DNA from 2 places in the Streptomyces sp. NPDC040589 genome. Region 1 is predicted to be linked to the other one. Evidence: riboswitches for the same ligand, from Rfam matches in the RefSeq annotation. Region 1 holds a riboswitch; the other holds the start of a gene.
What was found. A riboswitch is a leader RNA that binds a small molecule or an ion and turns the genes downstream of it on or off. The one in region 1 is predicted to bind thiamine pyrophosphate.

Region 1 (8,178 bases):
AGCCAAGTGCAGGGCGCCCGTGTCGGCGTCCGTGCCGGGCGGGCGGCCGAAGCGCCCTGGCGTACGGGACGCGACCAGGGCGCCGGAGCGCCCCGTGCCGGTGCCGGTAGGGCGGCTGCCAGGCCACTCCGCCGACGAGGTGCTGGGCGGCGGCCCGCCGTCGGTCGCTGCCCGCAGGGACCGACGGCAAGCCCCGGGCGGATCCCGAGTCTGTCACCCGGACCGGGCGGCAGCCCAGCCCCGGCGGTCTGCGGAGAGCCGCCCCGGGCCGGGCAGCCCACGGCCCCCGGTAGGGGTCCGGAACCGCCCGCCCCGGGGTGGCCCACGCCCCGAACCGGGCGCGAGCCACCCCGGGGCCGTGGCCCCACGGGCCGCGGCCCGCACTCCGGGCAGTTGTTCAGGTCCGGCCCCGCTCGCACGGCACCGGACGGTTGTTCCGTCGAGGTCGGTTCAGACCGCGAGCGCCTGGGCGCGGCGCTTCACCTCCGTGCCGCGATTCTCACTCAGTGCCTGCGCCGGGGTGCCGGGCAGGCTCGGGTCGGGGGTGAAGAGCCACTCCAGCATCTCCTCGTCCGTGAAGCCGTCGTCCCGCAGGAGGGTCAGGGTCCCGGACAGGCCCTTGACGACCTTGTCCCCGTCGATGAAGGCGGCGGGGACGTGCAGCGCGCGGTTCTCACCTCGGCGTACGGCGATGAGCTGGCCGTCCTTGACCAGCTGCCGCACACGCGTCACCTCGACACCGAACTGTTCGGCGATGTCGGGGAGGGTGAGCCAGGCGGGGACGAGAGCATCGATCTTTGCGTCAATCTCGGTCACGGAAACCAGCCTGCCATCCCCCACTGACAGTCGGAAGTCAGCCCGGCCCGCCCGGGCGGACAACGCGCTCCTCGACAGCTACGCCGTCGCCGCCTTCAGCGGCCTCGCCGGGTCCTCCAGCAGCACCGGATTCATCGCGGCGCCCGACTCGATCAGGCGACGTCCCTGCGCCAGGTCCCGGGGGCGGCCCACCGCCAGCAGCGCGACCAGGCGGTCGCCGCGGAGCCAGCAGACCGTCCAGGCCGGCCCGGCCGGGTCGCCCCGCCACAGGGTCGTGTCGGCGCCCGCGTGATGCCCGGCGTACTGCACGAACCGCCCGAACTGCTCGGACCAGAAGTACGGCACCGGGTCGTACACCGCCGGGGCCTCCCCCGAGGCCCGGCCGACGATGTTCAGGGCCACCGTGCGCGGCCCCTGGAGGGCGTTGTCCCAGTGGTGCACCAGCAGGCGCTCGCCGTACCGCCCCGAGGGGAAGGAGGCGCAGTCGCCGACCGCGTACACGTCCGGCACCGACGTACGCAGGTGCTGGTCGGACACGATCTCGCCCTGGGCACCGAGCTCCACTCCGGAGCCGGCCAGCCACGCCGTGGCGGGGCGGGCGCCGATGCCGACCACGACCGCGCCCGCCGGCAGCCGCGTGCCGTCGTCGAGGAGCACCGCCCCGGGCTCGACGCGCTCCACGCGCGCGTGCGTGCGCAGCACCGCCCCCGCGTCGGCGTACCAGCCGGCCATCGGGGCCGCGACCTCGGCGGGCAGTGCCCCGGCGAGCGGCCGTTCGGCGGCCTCCACGACGGTCACCGCGCAGCCCGCCTCGCGCGCGGCGGTGGCGAACTCCGCGCCGATCCAGCCCGCGCCGACGACCACGATGTCGTGCTTGCGGGCCAGCACGGGCCGCAGCCGCTCGGCGTCGTCCAGGGTGCGCAGCAGATGCACGCCCGGCACGCCCTCCGCGCCGGGCAGCCGGACCGGTTCGGCGCCGGTCGCGACGACGAGGGCGTCGTACGGCACGGGCCCGTCCTCGGTGTCCAGCTCGTGATCGCCGGGGCGCAGGCCCAGCACCTCGCAGCCGAGTCGAAGTTCGATGCCGAGGGCCTCGAAGTCGAGGTCGAAGGCGGAGCCCTCGGCCTTGCCGAGCAGGACGGCCTTGGACAACGGGGGCCGGTCGTACGGCTGGTGGGGTTCGGCGCCGATGAGGATCACGGTGCCGGTGAATCCCTGCTCCCGCAGGGCGACCGCGGTCTGCACACCGGCCATGCCCGCACCCGCCACGACCACGCGCCGCGGCGCTGACGGACCTGGTTCCTGTGTCTGCTCGCTCACCTGATCACCATAGACACCTGACGTTTCGTCAGTCAGTGCTCATGCGCAGTGACCTGCTCCACAATGCTCGTCCCGCTGCCCTGCTGGGACTCCCACTCCCACGTCTCCTCCAGCCGCACCCGCCCGTCGGGCAGCTCCACGACCGTCGACACACAGTGCCCGGAGGAGGTGGTTCCGTCCTGCTTGAGCTGTACGTACCGGAAGTCCAGCCTGTCGCCTTCCCGGGTACCCACGAGGTGGCCGCGTACGACGTCGCCGCCCGTGTACTCGGCCCAGATCTCGCCGTCCTTCTCGTGGTACGTGAACCGGGTGCGGGTCCCCACCTGGCCCGGCGCCTGGTCGGCGACCGGGGCGAGGAGAAGACCGTCGAGGGATCGGGCCATGGACGGAGGCTCCCTTACTGCGACATACGGCATCGGGCTAGGGTGGCCAACCTAGAGCACTCGCGGGAGCCCGGACGCACTGGGCTGAGAGGGAGGCTGGCGGCCTCCGACCGTACGAACCTGATCCGGGTCATGCCGGCGAAGGGAGGGGCTGGACGCCCATGTCGCGAACGTCAGACGTCCTCGTCATCGGGGGCGGCATCGTCGGCCTGGTCACCGCGTGGCGGGCCGCACAACGCGGGCTCGCCACGGCCGTGGTGGACCCCGAGCCGGGCGGCGGGGCCGCACAGGTGGCGGCCGGCATGCTGGCCGCCGTCACGGAACTGCACTACGGCGAGCAGACCCTGCTCGGGCTGAACCTCGCCTCCGCCCGGCGCTACCCGGACTTCGCCGCCGAGCTCACCGAGCTGACCGGCCACGACCTCGGCTATCGCCGCTGCGGCACGCTCGCCGTGGCCCTGGACGCCGACGACCGGGCCCACCTGCGTGAACTGCACGCCCTGCAGCAGCGGTCCGGCCTGGAGTCGCAGTGGCTGTCGGGGCGGGAGTGCCGTCGCCTGGAGCCGATGCTCGCGCCGGGCGTGCGCGGCGGGCTGCGGGTCGACGGCGACCACCAGATCGACCCGCGGCGGCTGTCCGGGGCGCTGGTGACGGCGTGCGAGCGGGCGGGGGTGGTCTTCCACCGGGCGTGGGCGGAGCGGCTCACCGTCGTACGGGACCGGGCCACGGGCGTCGTCACGGCCGACGGGACCGCGCTGGACGCGGGCCAGGTGGTGCTGGCCGGGGGCAGCCTCAGCGGGCGGCTCGCGGGCGTCCCCGGGGACGTGCTGCCGCCCGTGCGACCGGTGAAGGGGCAGGTCGTACGGCTGGCCATGCCCGAGCGGCACGGGCCCTTCCTGAGCCGGACGGTGCGCGCGGTCGTGCGCGGCAGCCATGTCTACCTGGTGCCGCGCGAGAGCGGCGAGCTGGTCATCGGGGCGACCAGCGAGGAGCTGGGCTGGGACACCACCGTGACCGCGGGCGGCGTGTACGAGCTGCTGCGCGACGCGCACGAGCTGGTCCCGGGCATCACCGAGCTGCCGTTCACGGAGACCCGGGCGGGACTGCGGCCCGGTTCCCCCGACAACGCGCCGCTGCTCGGCCCGACCGGACTGGAGGGCCTGCTGCTGGCCACGGGGCACTACCGCAACGGTGTCCTGCTCACGCCGGTGACCGGCGAGGCCATGGCGCACGTCCTGGCTACGGGCGAACTCCCCGAGGAGGCCCGTCCCTTCACCCCGAAGCGCTTCAGTACCGTCACCGCACTCACGGAGCAGCCCGTATGAACATCTCCGTCAACGGGGAGCCCCGCGACGTCCGGCCCGGCACGGCTCTCGACACCGTCGTGAGGTCGCTCACCGTCTCACCCTCCGGAGTGGCCGCCGCCCTCAACGAAACCGTCGTCCCGCGCGCACAGTGGCCGTCCACTCCCCTGGCAGAGGGGGACCGCGTGGAAGTCCTCACCGCCGTCCAAGGAGGCTGACCATGGCCGACGATCCGTTTGTCCTCGGTGGTACGTCCTTCACGTCCCGCCTGATCATGGGTACGGGCGGGGCGCCCAGCCTCGACGTGCTGGAGCGTTCGCTCGTCGCGTCCGGGACGGAGCTGACGACGGTCGCGATGCGCCGGGTGAACCCCTCGGTGCACGGTTCCGTGCTGTCCGTCCTGGACCGGCTCGGCATCCGGGTGCTGCCCAACACGGCGGGCTGTTTCACCGCCGGAGAGGCCGTCCTCACGGCCCGTCTCGCGCGTGAGGCCCTCGGCACCGACCTGGTCAAGCTGGAGGTCATCGCCGACGAGCGCACGCTGCTGCCGGATCCGATCGAGACGCTGGAGGCGGCCGAGACGCTGGTCGACGACGGGTTCACGGTGCTGCCGTACACCAATGACGACCCCGTGCTGGCCCGCAAGCTGGAGGACGCCGGCTGCGCGGCGATCATGCCGCTCGGCTCACCGATCGGTTCCGGGCTCGGCATCCGCAACCCGCACAACTTCCAGCTGATCGTCGAGCACGCGCGCGTGCCGGTGATCCTGGACGCCGGGGCGGGTACCGCGTCGGACGCGGCGCTGGCGATGGAGCTGGGCTGCGCGGGTGTGATGCTCGCCTCGGCGGTGACGCGGGCGCAGGAGCCGGTCCTGATGGCCGACGCGATGCGGCATGCCGTGGAGGCGGGGCGGCTGGCGTACCGGGCCGGGCGCATTCCGCGGCGGCATTTCGCGGAGGCGTCGTCTCCGACCGAGGGCGTGGCCGTACTGGATCCGGAGCGGCCCGCTTTCCGGTGAGCGGTGGCGGCGGGCCGGGACACACGTCACAGGTCAGCTGCAGTCCCGCCCCGAAAACAGCCGGGGCGGCGGGCTGTCGGTCGTGGCTCGTACACTCGCCTGCGTGGACACGACCCTTCAGGACCCCTTGGTCGGGCAGGTGCTCGACGGCCGGTATCGCATCGACGCGCGAATCGCCGTCGGCGGGATGGCGACGGTCTACCGGGCTGTGGACACCCGGCTGGACCGCGTTCTCGCGCTCAAGGTGATGCACCCCTCGCTCGCCGTCGACGGCTCGTTCGTCGAGCGGTTCATCCGCGAGGCGAAGTCCGTCGCCCGACTGGCCCATCCGAACGTGGTGCAGGTCTTCGACCAGGGCACCGACGGCAGTTACGTCTATCTCGCCATGGAGTACGTCGCGGGCTGCACCCTGCGGGACGTGCTGCGCGAGCGCGGGGCCCTGCAGCCGCGCGCCGCCCTGGACATCCTGGAGCCGGTGCTGGCCGCGCTGGGCGCCGCCCACCGCGCCGGATTCGTGCACCGGGACATGAAGCCCGAGAACGTCCTGATAGGGGACGACGGCCGGGTGAAGGTCGCCGACTTCGGACTCGTACGGGCCGTGGACACGGTGACGAACACCACAGGGACCGTGCTCGGCACGGTCGCGTACCTCGCGCCCGAGCAGATAGAGAACGGCACCGCGGACCCCCGCGTCGACGTGTACGCGTGCGGGGTGATGCTGTACGAGATGCTGACCGGCGACAAGCCGCACGACGGGGACTCCCCGGCCGTGATCCTTTACAAGCACCTGCACGAGGACGTCCCGCCGCCGTCGGCCGCCGTGCCCGGTCTGGCCTACGAGCTGGACGAGATGGTGGCCTCGGCGACCGCCCGCACCCCGGACGTCCGCCCGCACGACGCGGTGGCGCTGCTCGCGCAGGTCCGCGACGGGCGCGCCGGGCTGAGCGCGGAGCAGCTGGACGTGGTGCCGCCGCAGGCGCTCACCGCCGAGCACGACGGCGCCGACGACCGTACGAGCGTGATCCCGCGCGCGCTCGCCATGGTGCGCCCGCTGCCGGTCAACGAGGACGACGAGACGTCCGAGGCGGCGCTCAACCGCACCAGCCGTTTCGAGTCCCCGCCGCCCCCGCCGTCCCGGCGCCGCCCGGGGTCCCGGCGCGGCCCGCTGGCGATCGTCGTCGCCGTTCTGCTCGTACTGGGCCTCGGCGCCGGCATCTGGTACATCAACTCGGGCCAGTTCACCGAGGTCCCCCCGCTGCTGGCCAAGACCCAGTCCCAGGCCGAGAGCCGGCTGGAGGACGCCGGGCTGGATCTCGGCAAGGTCGAGCACGCCTACAGCGACACCGTGGAGCGGGGTCAGATCATCAGCTCCGACCCGAAGCCCGGGACGCGCATCCGCGGCAGCGACTCGGTGAGCATCACCGTCTCCGACGGCCCCGAGACGGTGCGGGTGCCCGCCCTCGAGGGCCAGAAGCTGGCCAAGGCGCGGGCCCAGCTGAAGGAGGACGGTCTTGAGCCGGGCATGGTCACCCGGGAGTTCAGCGAGGACGTGCCGAAGGGCTCGGTGATCTCCGCGCGGCCCGCTGACGGCACGAAGGTGCGCGCGGGCACGGCCGTCGCGCTCGTCGTCAGCAAGGGCAGCCCCATCGACATCCCCGACGTCACCGGCGCGGACGAAGCCGATGCCCGGGCGCAGCTGCAGGACGCCGGGCTCAAGGTCAAGATCGCCACCGAGCGCGTCAACTCCTCCGAGTTCGACAAGGGCCAGGTCGCCAAGCAGAGCCCGAACGCCGGCGGCCGTGCGGCAGAGGGCGACACGGTGACGCTGACGCTCTCCAAGGGCCCCGAGATGATCGAGGTGCCGGACGTGGTCGGCCAGAACGTCGACGACGCCACGCAAGCACTGGAGAGCGCCGGGTTCCAGGTCGACGAGGACCGCGGTCTGCTCGGCCTGTTCGGCGACGAGGTCAAGGGACAGTCCGTCGAGGGCGGCGAGACCGCGCCCAAGGGTTCGACGATCACCATCAAGATCAGGTGACCGAGCACGGGCCGGGAGCCCGTGGACGGAGCGGGGCCGGCCGCATGACACCCTGAACGGGTGAACAATCAGCTGTCCGGCCCCTCCCGCAACCCGGTGGGCGGCCACATCCCCGTGGCCGGTGGGCTGCACTCCGTCGGTCTGTCGTACGCCCGTGATCTGAGGGCGGAGACCGTCCAGGTCTTCGTCGCCAACCCGCGCGGCTGGGCCACACCGACCGGGAACCCCCGGCAGGACGAGGCGTTCCGCGCGGCGTGCGAGGCCGAGTCGATCCCGGCGTACGTCCACGCTCCCTACCTGATCAACTTCGGCTCGCACACCGAGGCGACCGTGGAGAAGTCGGTGGAGTCGCTGCGGCACTCGCTGCGCCGCGGGCGGGAGATCGGGGCGCTGGGCGTGGTCGTGCACACCGGCAGCGCGACCGGGGGCCGGGAGCGGTCCGTGGCGCTGAAGCAGGTGCGGGAGCGGCTGCTGCCGCTGCTCGACGAGCTGACCCATGACGACGACCCGTATCTGCTGCTGGAGTCGACCGCCGGCCAGGGCGCCTCGCTGTGCTCGCGGACCTGGGACTTCGGCCCGTACTTCGAGGCGCTGGACGCCCACCCGATGCTCGGCGTGTGCCTGGACACCTGCCACATCTTCGCCGCGGGGCACGACCTGACCGGCCCGAGCGGCATGCACCAGACGCTGGACCTGCTGGTGGACACCGTCGGCGAGGGCCGGCTGAAGCTGATCCACGCCAACGACTCCAAGGACGTGGTGGGCGCGCACAAGGACCGGCACGAGAACATCGGCGTGGGCCACATCGGCGAGGACCCCTTCCGGGCCCTGATGACGCACCCCGCGACCGAGGGCGTGCCGCTGATCATCGAGACGCCGGGCGGCAAGGAGGGGCACGCGGCGGACGTGGAGCGGCTGAAGAAGCTGCGCGACTGCTGACGATGTCAGAGGTCGGGGCCGTCCCCGGGCCCCTCCTGGTACGAGTAGCGCTGCTCCTGCCACGGGTCACCGAGGTTGTGGTAGCCGCGCTCCTCCCAGAAACCGCGCCGGTCGGCGGTCATGTACTCCACGCCGCGCACCCACTTGGGGCCCTTCCAGGCGTAGAGGTGGGGCACGATCAGGCGCAGCGGGAAGCCGTGCTCGGCGGTGAGGAGTTCGCCGTCCTTGTGGGTGGCGAACAGGGCCTGCTCGGAGGCGAAGTCGGACAGCCGGAGGTTGGAGCTGAATCCGTACTCGGCCCACACCATCACATGGGTGACGTCGTCCGCGGGCGGAGCGATGTCGAGGAGGGTGCGCGCG
Region 2 (8,178 bases), on a different contig from region 1:
GCGAGCGGCACCAGGATCCACGAGGACCTCAGGTCCAGCGGCGGCTCGTCGAGGGCGATCAGGAACCCGAAGCCGACGGTCACGGCCGACACCCCGAGCGGCAGCATCAGCAGCGCGTCGAAGCCGCGCACGAACCGCCCGGCGTCCCGGCGGGTGAGCGCGACGGCGGCGAGTCCCCCGATCACCACGGCGATCACGGTGGCGGCGACGGCGTACTCCAGCGAGTTGCCGATCGCCTCGATCGGCGCCACCAGGAAGATCCCGCCGTCCGCCCTGGTCAGCGCGCGGTAGTAGCCGAAGCCGGGCGCGTCCAGGGACCGCTGGACCAGCACGGCGAGCGGCAGCAGAAGCAATACGACGACCGTGAGAAGCACCCCGCCCAGCAGCGCCCACTGCCCGGCGCCGCGCGGCCGGCGCGCCGTCACCGACGCGTCCACCAGCCGCAGCGCGGTCTCCCGCCGCCGTACGGTCCAGGCGTGCAGGGCGAGGATCGCGCCCACGGCGACGAACTGGATCAGCGTCAGCACGGCCGCCGTGGACAGGTCGAAGATCTCCGACGTCTGCCGGTAGATCTCCACCTCCAGGGTCGAGAAGGTGGGCCCGCCGAGGATCTGGACGACACCGAAGGAGGTGAAGGTGAACAGGAAGACCATGAGCGCGGCGGCGGCCACCGCGGGCCCGAGCGCCGGCAGCGTCACCTGCCGCCAGGCCTTCCAGGGCGACGCCCCGAGCATCCGCGCGGCCTCCTCCTGCCGCGGGTCCAGCTGCGCCCAGAGCCCGCCGACGGTCCGTACGACGACCGCGTAGTTGAAGAAGACGTGCGCGAGCAGGATCGCCCACACGGTGGTGTCCAGCCGTACGCCCCACAGCTCGTCGAGCAGCCCGCCCCGCCCGACCAGCGCCAGGAACGCCGTACCGACGACGACCGTCGGCAGCACGAACGGGACGGTCACGACCGCCCGCAGGACCTGCTTGCCCCGGAAGTCGAAGCGCGCGAAGACATACGCGCCGGGGAGCGCGATCAGCAGGGTGAGCGCGGTGGAGACGAACGCCTGCCAGGTGGTGAACCACAGGACGTGCCGGACGTCGGACTGCGCCAGCACCTCCCCGATCCGCCCGAACCGCCAGGCCCCGTCGACCTTCAGGCCGCGCGCGACGATCGCGGCGACGGGGTAGGCGAAGAACGCCGCGAAGAACGCGACGGGCAGGGCGATGAGCCCGAACCGCGCCGCGCTCCCGCGACGGTCCTCGCGGACGGCTACTTCAGTACGAGTGAGGTCCACGACTTGACCCACTGGTCACGGTGGTCGGCGATCTTCGCCGGGTCCAGGGTCTCGGGATCCTTCGCCTGCGGCCCGAACTTCACGAACTCCGGCGGCACCTGGGCGCCCTCGCGCACCGGGTACACGAACATGTTGAGCGGCATGTCCTCCTGGAACTTCTTGGTGAGCAGGAAGTCGAGGAACGCCTTGCCGCCCTTGGTGTTCTTCGCGTTGCTCAGCAGCCCGGCGTACTCGACCTGCCGGAAGCAGGTGCCCTCGGCGACCCCGGTCGGTGCCGTGCCCGGCTTGGGGTCGGCGAAGATGACCTCGGCGGGCGGCGAGGAGGCGTACGACACGACGAGCGGCCTCTCGCCCTTGGCCTTCTTGCCGCCGGCCGAGCCGGAGAACTCCTCGTTGTAGGCCTGCTCCCAGCCGTCGACGACCTTCACGCCATTGGCCTTGAGCTTCTTCCAGTAGCCCTGCCAGCCCTCGTCGCCGTACTTCGCGGCGGTGCCGAGCAGGAAACCGAGGCCGGGCGAGGAAGCGGAGGCGTTCTCGGTCACGAGCAGGTTCTTGTACCGGGGCTCGACCAGGTCGTCGAAGCTCTTCGGCGGCTCCAGCTTGTGGTCGGCGAAGTACTTCTTGTCGTAGTTGACGCAGATGTCGCCGGTGTCGACGGGCGTGACCCGGTGCTGGTCCTGGTCGGCCCGGTACTCGGCCTTGACCTGCTCTGCCCCCTTCGCCTCGTACGGCTGGAACAGGCCGTTGTCGAGGGCACGGGACAGCAGGGTGTTGTCGACGCCGAAGAAGACGTCGCCCTGCGGGTTGTCCTTGGTCAGGATCGCCTTGTTCACGGCCTGCCCGGCGTCGCCGTCCTCCAGGACGTCGACCTTGTAGCCGGACTGCTTCTCGAAGGCGGCGATGACGCCCTTGGACGCGGCCCACGAGTCATGGCTGACGAGGGTCACGGTCTTGGAGTCGCCGGACCCCTGGCCGCCGTCGGACGACCCGCAGGCGGCGAGCGTGCCGACCATGCCGAGCCCGACGACCACAGCCGTCAGCCGCTTGCTCTTGTTACTCACTGGATTCCTCCTGGATGACCAGGAGAAGACGCGGCCCCGCCCGGGAACTCAGGGGATCCCGGGCAGGGCGCAACAGCTCGAGTGATGACCGATCTCCCTACCCAGAATGACCTGGGCCAGGTTCGGAGGGTCTGCGGCCGTGTGCCGCACTCTCAGCGCTGTGGCGCTCCCCTGTCGGAATATGCAGGTGTCGGATATGCAGATGTTCTTACGCCGGTCAGACTACCGTTCGGTGGCCGCGAGCTGACCACACGCCCCGTCGATCTCCTGTCCACGGGTGTCCCGGACCGTCACCGGCACACCATGGGCGGCGATGGCCTCCACGAACGCCTTCTCGTCCTCGGGCCGTGAGGCCGTCCACTTCGACCCGGGCGTCGGGTTCAGCGGAATCAGATTCACATGCACCGGCTTGCCCTTGAGCAGCCGCCCGAGCCGGTCACCACGCCAGGCCTGGTCGTTGATGTCCCGGATCAGGGCGTACTCGATGGACAGCCGCCGCCCGGACTTGGCGCTGTACTCGAACCCGGCGTCCAGCACCTCCCGGACCTTCCACCGTGTGTTGACGGGGACGAGGGTGTCGCGCAGCTCGTCGTCGGGCGCGTGCAGCGAGATGGCCAGCCGGCATTTGAAGCCCTCGTCGGCGAACCGGTGGATCGCCGGGACGAGACCGACCGTCGAGACGGTGATCCCGCGCTGGGAGAGCCCCACCCCGTCGGGCTCGGGGTCGGTGAGCCGCCGGATGGAACCGATGACCCGGTTGTAGTTCGCGAGCGGCTCGCCCATGCCCATGAACACGATGTTGCTGAGCCGCGCCGGACCGCCGGGGACCTCGCCGTCCCTGAGGGCCCGCATGCCGTCCACGATCTGGTGCACGATCTCGGCGGTGGACAGATTCCGGTCCAGACCCGCCTGCCCGGTCGCGCAGAACGGGCAGTTCATCCCGCATCCCGCCTGCGAGCTGATGCACATGGTCACCCGGTCCGGGTACCGCATCAGCACGGACTCGACGAGCGTCCCGTCGAACAGCCGCCACAGCGTCTTGCGCGTGGTGCCCTGGTCGGTCGACAGATGCCGCACGACGCTCATCAGCTCGGGCAGCAACGCCTCCCGCAGCTTCCCCCGGGCACCGGCCGGAATATCGGTCCACTGCTCCGGCTCGTGCGCGTACCGCGCGAAGTAGTGCTGCGAGAGCTGCTTGGCACGAAACGGCTTCTCCCCGACAGCGGCGACCGCCTCCTTGCGCTCGGCAGGAGTGAGATCAGCGAGATGCCGCGGCGGCTTCTTGGCTCCGCGGGGGGCTACGAAAGTGAGTTCTCCGGGCTTAGGCATGGCCCAACCAGTGTCGCAGATCGTCAGCGGTGGCCCGCACCCCGCCTGCGACACCCGGAGAGAGGCGTTCTACTCGCCCGTGTGCTCCAGCCGGTCCTTGAGGAGTTGCTCGTTGCGCGGGAGTTCCTTGCGGACCTGGGGGCGGACGACGAGCGGCACCAGGACCTTGCCGACGCCGTGGCCCTCGAAGTCGACGTCGATCGTCACGTGGGAGCGCTGTCCCTCGTCGAACGGTTCGACCTCGCCGTGCACCCGCGCCCGGACGGGGCCGTCGACGCCGCGCATGCCCCAGGTGCGGGGCGGGTCGTACTCGGTGACTTCCATGGTCATCGGCATGACGCGGCGCCCGACGTGCCGGGTCACGCGGACCTTGGTACCGATACCGACGGGCCCCTCGTCGAGGCGTTCCGCGGACACGGCGCTCAGCTGCCACTCCGGCATGCGCGGGGTGTCCATGACGTAGTCGTAGACATCCTCGGGACGCCGGTCGACATCGATGGTCTGTCGAATGCTGGACATGATGTCCCCCTTTGCGGCCTACACCTGAATCGTCCCACTCGGCGCCTTCCGCTGCCTCCCCGGAACGACAGCGAGCTCCCGCCCACAAGGACGGGAGCTCGCTGGAAGAGACCGGCTCAGCCGGACCCCACGAAGAGCACGAGCAGCAGCCACACCACCGGAGCCGTGGGCAGCAAGGAGTCCAGCCGGTCCATGATGCCGCCGTGACCTGGCAGCAGCGTGCCCATGTCCTTGATGCCGAGGTCCCGCTTGATCATGGACTCGCCGAGGTCGCCGAGCGTGGCGCTGACCGCGACCGCGAGGCCGAGTACCAGCCCCTGCCACCAGGCACCGCCGTCGATGAGGAACTCCATGCACAGCGCGCCCGCGACCATGGCGAAGGCGACCGCGCCGAGCAGGCCCTCGCGGGTCTTGCCGGGGCTGATGCGCGGGGCGAGCTTGTTCCGGCCGAAGCGCCAGCCGACGGCGTAGGCACCGGTGTCGCTGACGACCGTGAGCAGCAGGAAGGTGAGCACCCGCTGCGGCCCGTCGTCCGCGGTCAGCATCATCGCGACGAAGGTCGCCAGGAACGGCACGTAGAACGCCGCGAAGACGCCCGCTGTGACGTCCCTGAGGTAGCCCTCGGGCGGTTCCGTCATACGCCAGACGAGCACGGCCAGGGTGGTGAGCGCCATGGCGACCCAGGCGCCCTCGGCGCCCCGGACGTACCCGGCGACGACCATCGCGGCACCGCCGAGCGCGAGCGGAACGAGCGGCGCCCGGATGCCCTTGCGTTCGTCCAGCCGCTTGGTCAGCTCCCACAGGCCGACCACGACGGCGACCGCGACGACGCCGACGAACACGGCCTTGACGACGAACAGCGACGCGACGATCACCGCACCGAGCCCGACCCCGACCCCTATCGCCGCACTCAGGTCGCGACCCGCGCTCTTCTTCGGCGGCTTGGGTGCCGGCTGCGAGGCGTCGGGCATGGGTTCCGGATTCGTCTCGTTTCGGACCGGGGGGCCGCTCAGCCGAGCAGCCCTCCGGTCGTCATCCTGGTTTTCGCCGTGGCCGGCTAGGTCAGGCACGCTGGGCATGGGGCGAGTCTGAGGCGCTTCATACGCATCGTATGCGGGACCCGCCGGGGCGGCCCCCTGGACGTACCCATGGCCAGGGCTCTGGATGTGCCCGTGGCCATGCCCTTGGTCGGTGGGCCCCCAGTACCCGGCCTGTGGCGGCGCCCCCCAGGAAGAGTCGTTCATCAGACCTCGAGCAGCTCCGCTTCCTTGTGCTTCAGGAGCTCGTCCACCTGCGCGACGTACTTCGCGGTGGTGTCGTCGAGCTCCTTCTCCGCACGGCGGCCCTCGTCCTCGCCGACCTCGCCGTCCTTGATCAGCTTGTCGATGGCCTCCTTGGCCTTGCGGCGCACGGAGCGAATGGAGATCTTCGCGTCCTCGCCCTTGCTCTTGGCGACCTTGATGTACTCGCGGCGGCGCTCCTCGGTCAGCTCGGGGAACACCACTCGGATGATGTTGCCGTCGTTGCTCGGGTTGACGCCCAGGTCGGAGTCGCGGATCGCCTGCTCGATGTTGCGCAGGGCCGTCTTGTCGAACGGGGTCACTACCGCCATGCGCGGCTCCGGCACGGAGAACGAAGCCAGCTGGTTGATCGGCGTCGGCGCGCCGTAGTAGTCGGCCACGATCTTGTTGAACATCGCCGGGTGCGCACGGCCGGTGCGGATCGCGGCGAAGTCCTCCTTGGCGACCACGACGGCCTTCTCCATCTTCTCCTCGGCCTCGAGGAGGGTCTCTTCGATCACCACTTGCTCCTGCGTGTCTTGAGTAGGCCCGGCTGCGGTTCCATGTGGGGCGGCGGCCGGCTGCGTCGCGTCTTCTTCCTGCACGGTTCCCGACCGGCAGGACATTGTCCATCCCCCGGCCCGGCTCCGTCCCGTCCGTCCCCCGGACGGGGTGGTGCGGGTCCTCAGTCCCGGCTGGCCGCGTCCCCCACGAGCGTGCCGATCTTCTCACCCTTGACGGCGCGCCCGATGTTGCCCTCCGCCAGGAGCTCGAAGACCACGATCGGGAGTTTGTTGTCGCGGCACAGCGTGACGGCCGTGGCGTCGGCGACCTTCAGGTCGCGGGTGATGACCTCGCCGTAGCCGAGGTGATCGAACTTCACCGCGTCCGGGTTGGTCTTCGGGTCGGAGTCGTAGACCCCGTCCACGCCGTTCTTGCCCATCAGCAGCGCCTCGGCGTCGATCTCCAGGGCGCGCTGCGCGGCGGTGGTGTCGGTGGAGAAGTACGGCATGCCCATACCGGCTCCGAAGATCACCACACGGCCCTTCTCCAGATGCCGTACGGCGCGCAGCGGGATGTACGGCTCGGCGACCTGGCCCATGGTGATGGCGGTCTGCACGCGCGTTTCCACGCCCACCTTCTCCAGGAAGTCCTGGAGGGCGAGGCAGTTCATGACGGTGCCGAGCATGCCCATGTAGTCGGAGCGGGCCCGGTCCATGCCGCGCTGCTGGAGTTCGGCGCCGCGGAAGAAGTTGCCGCCGCCGATGACGACCGCGACCTGCGCGCCGTCGCGTACGACGGCCGCGATCTCGCGGGCGATCTTGTGCACCACGTCGGGGTCGACGCCCAGGCCCCCGCCACCGGAGAAGGCCTCTCCGGACAGCTTCAGCAGAAACCGGCCGCGCACTTTGCCGTCGTCGCTCTTCTGGGGCTTGGTGGTCATGGGGGATTCCGCCTCTTTCACGTGTTGCACATACCAAGAAGGCCATTGCCGGTGGGGCGTGTTTCGCATCCCATACGGCAATGGCCTCCTTGTCAGATCTGCTGTCGTCCGCCACCCATGTGACGGCGTACACGGACGACTGCTGCCGACCTTATCGGGGTCGGGCGTCGATCGCGGTACGGACTCAGATGCCGACCTTGATGCGCGAGAAGCGCTTCAGGGTGACACCGGCCTCGTCCAGGACCTTCTGGACGGACTTCTTGTTGTCCAGCGCGTACGGCTGGCCGAGCAGCGTGGCGTCCTTGAAGAAGCCGTTGAGGCGACCCTCGACGATCTTCGGAAGGGCGGCCTCGGGCTTGCCCTCGGCGCGGGTGGTCTCCTCGGCGACGCGGCGCTCGGACTCGACGACCTCGGCCGGCACGTCCTCCTTGGAGAGGTACTTCGGCGCGAAGGCGGCGATGTGCTGGGCGACGCCCTTGGCGATCTCGGCGTTCGGCTTGTCCAGCTCGACGAGGACACCGATCTGCGGGGGCAGGTCGGGCATCGTGCGGTGCATGTACGCCGTCACGTAGCCGTCGGCGAACTGCGCGAAGCGGTCCAGGACGATCTTCTCGCCCAGGTTGGCGTTGGCCTCGTCGACGAACGCCTGGACGGTCTTGCCGGCCTCGATCTCGGAGGCGAGCAGGGCCTCGAGGTCGGCCGGGGAGGTCTTGGCGACGTGCTCGGCGATGGTGGTGGCCACGGCCTGGAACTTGTCACCCTTGGCGACGAAGTCCGTCTCGCACTTCAGCTCGACGATGACACCGGAGGAGTTGTCGTCGGCGATGACCGAGACCACGGCACCGTTCTCGGCGGAACGGCCCTCGCGCTTGGCGACGCCCTTCTGGCCCTTGATGCGGAGCGCCTCGACGGCCTTCTCGACGTTGCCCTCGGCCTCGTCCAGCGCCTTCTTGCAGTCCATCATGCCGGCGCCCGTGAGCTCACGGAGCTTCTTGACGTCGGCGGCGGTGTAGTTCGCCATGAGTCTGTGAATCTTTCTCGAAGTCTGGAAGATCGAAGATCTGCGGATGCGCCCCCCATGGAGCCGGAGGGCGCTGTCTTTCCGCTGACCTACGGGTGAACGGCGGGAGCGGACTTCACCGCGCCGAAGGCGCTGTGGGATGGAGTACCGCTCCCGCCGTCACCTCGGACTGACGGGTCAGGCCTGCTCGGCCTCGGCGGCCTTCTCGCCCTCGGCCGGCTTCTCGGCCTCGGCGGCGGGG

Region 2: another riboswitch for thiamine pyrophosphate. It lies ahead of ACZ58V_RS00500 (thiamine ABC transporter substrate-binding protein); the one in region 1 lies ahead of thiO (glycine oxidase ThiO).

Annotation. Positions count from the first base shown of each region.
Region 1 covers NZ_JBVIWP010000006.1:439,770-447,947, forward strand. The annotation lists gene ACZ58V_RS27915 (Rv2175c family DNA-binding protein) at 451-816, opposite strand; gene ACZ58V_RS27920 (NAD(P)/FAD-dependent oxidoreductase) at 895-2,136, opposite strand; gene ACZ58V_RS27925 (avidin-fold protein) at 2,169-2,519, opposite strand; TPP riboswitch at 2,572-2,683, shown strand; gene thiO (glycine oxidase ThiO) at 2,681-3,844, shown strand; gene thiS (sulfur carrier protein ThiS) at 3,841-4,041, shown strand; gene ACZ58V_RS27940 (thiazole synthase) at 4,044-4,841, shown strand; gene pknB (Stk1 family PASTA domain-containing Ser/Thr kinase) at 4,945-6,879, shown strand; gene ACZ58V_RS27950 (deoxyribonuclease IV) at 6,940-7,818, shown strand; gene ACZ58V_RS27955 (sulfite oxidase-like oxidoreductase) at 7,824-8,178, opposite strand, start outside.
Region 2 covers NZ_JBVIWP010000001.1:124,424-132,601, forward strand. The annotation lists gene ACZ58V_RS00495 (ABC transporter permease) at 1-1,283, opposite strand, end outside; gene ACZ58V_RS00500 (thiamine ABC transporter substrate-binding protein) at 1,259-2,296, opposite strand; TPP riboswitch at 2,421-2,527, opposite strand; gene rlmN (dual-specificity RNA methyltransferase RlmN) at 2,567-3,673, opposite strand; gene ACZ58V_RS00510 (SRPBCC family protein) at 3,743-4,192, opposite strand; gene ACZ58V_RS00515 (phosphatidate cytidylyltransferase) at 4,309-5,436, opposite strand; gene frr (ribosome recycling factor) at 5,436-5,993, opposite strand; gene pyrH (UMP kinase) at 6,158-6,916, opposite strand; gene tsf (translation elongation factor Ts) at 7,101-7,937, opposite strand; gene rpsB (30S ribosomal protein S2) at 8,115-8,178, opposite strand, start outside.